2 regions of the Streptomyces sp. NPDC085866 genome follow, and region 1 is predicted to be linked to the other one. Evidence: riboswitches for the same ligand, from Rfam matches in the RefSeq annotation. Region 1 holds a riboswitch; the other holds the start of a gene.

Region 1 (2,195 bases):
GGACGAGCACGTCGTACGGGACGGGCCCGGCCTCGGTGTCCAGCTCGTGGTCGCCGGGGCGCACGCCCAGCACCTCGCAGCCGAGCCGCAGTTCGACGCCGAGCGACTCGAAGTCGACGTCGAAGGCGGAGCCCTCGGCCTTGCCGAGCAGTACGGCCTTGGACAGTGGCGGCCGGTCGTACGGCTGGTGGGGCTCGGCGCCGATCAGCGTGACGGTGCCCGTGAAGCCCTGCTCGCGCAGGGCGACCGCGGTCTGCACCCCGGCCATGCCCGCGCCCGCGACGACCACGCGCCGCCCCTGTGACGTGCCCTGTTGCGGTGTCTGCTCACTCACCCGATCACCATAGACAACTGACAATCCGTCAGTCAGCGGGCGTGCTCGGTGAGCTGTTCCACAACGCTGGTCCCGGCGCCCGGCCGGGACTCCCACTCCCAGGTCTCCTCCAGCCGCACCCGCCCGTCCGGCAGCTCCACGACGGTGGACACGCAGTGCCCCGAGGAGGTGGTCCCGTCGTGCTTGAGCTGCACGTACCGGAAGTCCAGCCGGTCGCCCTGCCGAGTGCCGACCAAGTGGCCGCGCACGACGTCGCCGCCCGCGTACTCGGCCCAGATCTCGCCGTCCTTCTCGTGGTACGCGAACCGGGTGCGGGTACCCACCTGACCTGGGGCCTGGTCCGCCACCGGAGCGAGGACGAGACCGTCGAGGGATCTGTAGGGCGGGGCGCAGCCCCTCGTTTGAGGGTGGTGGTGGGAGACGGGCGGGCGGGCCATGGACCGGGGCTCCCTTACGAGTGACGAGCGCTGCGGGCTAGGGTGGCCACCGTACAAGCACTCGCGGGAGCCCGGACGCACCGGGCTGAGAGGGAGGCTGGCGGCCTCCGACCGTACGAACCTGATCCGGGTCATGCCGGCGAAGGGAGGGGCTGGACGCCCATGTCGTCACGTACGTCCGACGTCCTCGTCATCGGGGGCGGAATCATCGGCCTGGTCACGGCCTGGCGGGCCGCGCAGCGCGGGCTCGCCACGGCCGTGGTGGACCCCGAGCCCGGCGGCGGGGCCGCGCGGGTCGCGGCGGGGATGCTGGCCGCGGTCACCGAACTGCACTACGGCGAGGAGACACTGCTCGCCCTGAACCTGGAGTCCGCCCGCCGCTACCCGGACTTCGCGGCCGAGCTGACCCAGCTGACCGGCCACGACCTCGGCTACCGCCGCTGCGGCACGCTCGCCGTCGCGCTCGACGCCGACGACCGCGCCCACCTGCGCGAACTGCACGCGCTCCAGCAGCGTTCGGGCCTGGAGTCGGAGTGGCTGTCCGGGCGGGAGTGCCGGCGGCTGGAGCCGATGCTCGCGCCCGGGGTGCGCGGCGGGCTGCGGGTCGACGGCGACCACCAGATCGACCCGAGGCGGCTGGCCGCGGCCCTGGTGACCGCGTGCGAGCGGGCCGGGGTGGTCTTCCACCGGTCCTGGGCCGAGCGGCTCGACGTCGCACGGGGCCGGGCCACCGGAGTGACCACGGCGGACGGCACGGCGCTGGGCGCGGAGCAGGTCGTCCTCGCGGGCGGCAGCCTGAGCGGGCGTCTCGCGGGCGTCCCGGACGACGTACTGCCCCCCGTGCGGCCGGTGAAGGGACAGGTGCTGCGGCTGACCGTGCCGCGCCGGTACGCACCCTTCCTGAGCCGCACCGTGCGGGCGATGGTGCGCGGCAGCCATGTCTACCTGGTGCCCCGGGAGAACGGCGAGCTGGTCGTCGGCGCCACCAGCGAGGAGCTGGGCTGGGACACGGCCGTCACCGCCGGAGGCGTGTACGAGCTGCTGCGCGACGCCCATGAGCTGGTGCCGGGAATCACCGAACTGCCCCTCACCGAGACCCGGGCGGGGCTGCGCCCCGGCTCCCCGGACAACGCGCCGCTGCTCGGCCCGTCCGGGCTCGACGGGCTGCTGCTGGCCACCGGGCACTACCGCAACGGGGTGCTGCTCACGCCGGTCACCGGGGACGTGCTGGCCGAACTGCTGGTCGGCGGTGAACTGCCCGAGGAGGCCCGTCCGTTCACGCCGAAGCGCTTCGGCACCGTACTCATGGAGCAGCCCGCATGAACGTCTCCGTCACCATCTCCGTGAACGGGGAGCGTCACGAGGTCGCCCCGGGCACCGCGCTGGACGCCCTCGTGAAGACCCTCACCGTGGCGCCGTCCGGG
Region 2 (2,195 bases), on a different contig from region 1:
TCGGGACGTGTCCCGGGCCCTCGATCATGGTCTGTACGTTGAAACGCTTGGCGATCCGGTTGAGTTCCCCGAGCGTCCGCAGCTCCGCGAACTGTGCCTCGTCGTTGGCGTCCGCGATCGAGCCCGGGCGAAGGCCGTCGCCGAGCGAGTACGTGACGTCGTAGGCGGCGAGGATCTCGCAGAGCTCCTCGAAGTTCTCGTACAGGAACGACTCCTTGTGGTGCGCGAGGCACCACGCGGCCATGATCGAGCCGCCGCGCGAGACGATGCCGGTCTTGCGGTTGGCGGTGAGCGGCACATACGGCAGGCGCACGCCCGCGTGGACGGTCATGTAGTCCACGCCCTGCTCGGCCTGCTCGATGACCGTGTCCTTGTAGATCTCCCAGGTCAGTTCCTCGGCCTTGCCGTCGACCTTCTCCAGCGCCTGGTAGAGCGGCACCGTGCCGATGGGGACGGGGGAGTTGCGCAGCACCCACTCGCGGGTGGTGTGGATGTTGCGGCCGGTCGAGAGGTCCATGACCGTGTCGGCGCCCCAGCGGGTCGCCCAGGTCATCTTCTCCACCTCCTCCTCGATGGAGGACGTGACCGCGGAGTTGCCGATGTTGGCGTTGACCTTCACCAGGAACCGCTTGCCGATGATCATCGGCTCGATCTCCGGGTGGTTGACGTTGGCCGGCAGCACCGCGCGGCCCGCCGCGATCTCCTCGCGAACCACCTCGGGATCAACGTTCTCGCGGAGTGCCACGAACTCCATCTCGGGCGTGATCTCGCCACGACGGGCGTACGCGAGCTGCGTGACCGCCGCGCCGTCACGGCCCCGGCGCGGCTGGCGAGGACGTCCGGGGAAGACCGCGTCCAGGTTGCGCAGCCCGCCGCGCGGTGAGGTGTGCTTGATCCCGTCGTCCTCGGGGCGGACGGGACGGCCGGCGTACTCCTCGGTGTCGCCACGGGCGATGATCCAGTTCTCCCGCAGCGGCGGCAACCCCCTGCGGACGTCGGTGTCGACGAGTGGATCGGTGTACGGGCCTGATGTGTCGTACAGCGTGACCGACTGCCCGTTGGTGAGGTGCACCTGGCGGACCGGCACACGCAGGTCGGGGCGGGTGCCCTCGACGTACGCCTTGTGCCAGCCGATGGACTTCCCGGCCTCCTGGGACTTCTCGTCCGGAACGGAGGCAGGCGTGCGTGCGTCCTTGTTGGTCATGAGACCTACTCCCTACGCCGGCATTACCCGGTAACAGGTTCGGCGGTCGACGCAGCGGTTTCCGTCTGCCGATGTTTCCCGTGAAACCACGTTCCACGTGAAACATCGCGAATACGGAGGTCAGCGCCCTCTCAGCCCGGTGCTCCGAGCTCCCGCGTGTGCAAAGGTGCCTCCACGCTAGCGTCAATTCGGGCGCGGTGAACAGGGGGCCCCTGGCGTTCTTGCGATGATCTGGCGGTGACCACCATGGAGCAGCACCCGTACCCGCCTTCCGAACCGCCGCGCGGAGGCGGGTCCGGACAGGGCGGCGAGCACGGGCATGACGGCCACGGACGCGGGCACCAGCACGGCCCGGGCACCGGCCACGGCCACGGCCACTCGCACGGGCACAGCCACAGCCACGGACCCGCCGCGCCCGTCTCGAAGCATCTGCGCAAGGTCATCGCGGCGATCCTGATCCCGTTCGCGGCCGCGGTCGTGGTCGGCCTGATGGTGCTCTGGCCCGGGGGAGCGCCGCCGCACGAGCGGACGGGCGTCGGCTTCGACCGCCAGACACAACAGGCCACGGTCACCAAGGTGGTCGAGGTGAGCTGCAAGTCGGTGAACGCGTCGGGGGGCACCTCGACCAGCGACACCTCCACCGCCGAGGGCAGCGCGGCGCAGCAACAGGCGAAAGGCACCTGCAGGAAGGCGACGATCCGCGTCGACACCGGCAACGACCAGGGCCGTACGTTCACCGAGATCGTGCAGCCGGACCAGTCACGGCAGTTGCACGAGGGCGAGAAGGTCGTGGTCGCCTACGAGCCCTCGGCACCGAAGGACCTGCAGTACTCCGTCACCGATGTGAACCGTAAGTTCCCGATGGCACTGCTCGCGGGGATCTTCGCACTCGCCGTCGTGGTGGTGGGCCGGATGCGCGGTCTCATGGCGCTGGTCGCGCTGGCCGTGAGCTTCCTGGTGCTGACGCTCTTCATCCTGCCCGCGATCCTGC

What was found. A riboswitch is a leader RNA that binds a small molecule or an ion and turns the genes downstream of it on or off. The one in region 1 is predicted to bind thiamine pyrophosphate.
Region 2: linked by a shared signal. The riboswitch ahead of thiC (phosphomethylpyrimidine synthase ThiC) and the one ahead of thiO (glycine oxidase ThiO) in region 1 are both predicted to bind thiamine pyrophosphate.

The regions. Positions count from the first base shown of each region.
Region 1 covers NZ_JBITSQ010000008.1:46,945-49,139, reverse strand. Annotated here, with positions in the region: gene ACIF83_RS21025 (NAD(P)/FAD-dependent oxidoreductase) at 1-334, opposite strand, end outside; gene ACIF83_RS21020 (hypothetical protein) at 367-771, opposite strand; TPP riboswitch at 825-936, shown strand; gene thiO (glycine oxidase ThiO) at 934-2,094, shown strand; gene thiS (sulfur carrier protein ThiS) at 2,091-2,195, shown strand, end outside.
Region 2 covers NZ_JBITSQ010000011.1:152,545-154,739, reverse strand. Annotated here, with positions in the region: gene thiC (phosphomethylpyrimidine synthase ThiC) at 1-1,204, opposite strand, end outside; TPP riboswitch at 1,197-1,370, opposite strand; gene ACIF83_RS27870 (YibE/F family protein) at 1,442-2,195, shown strand, end outside.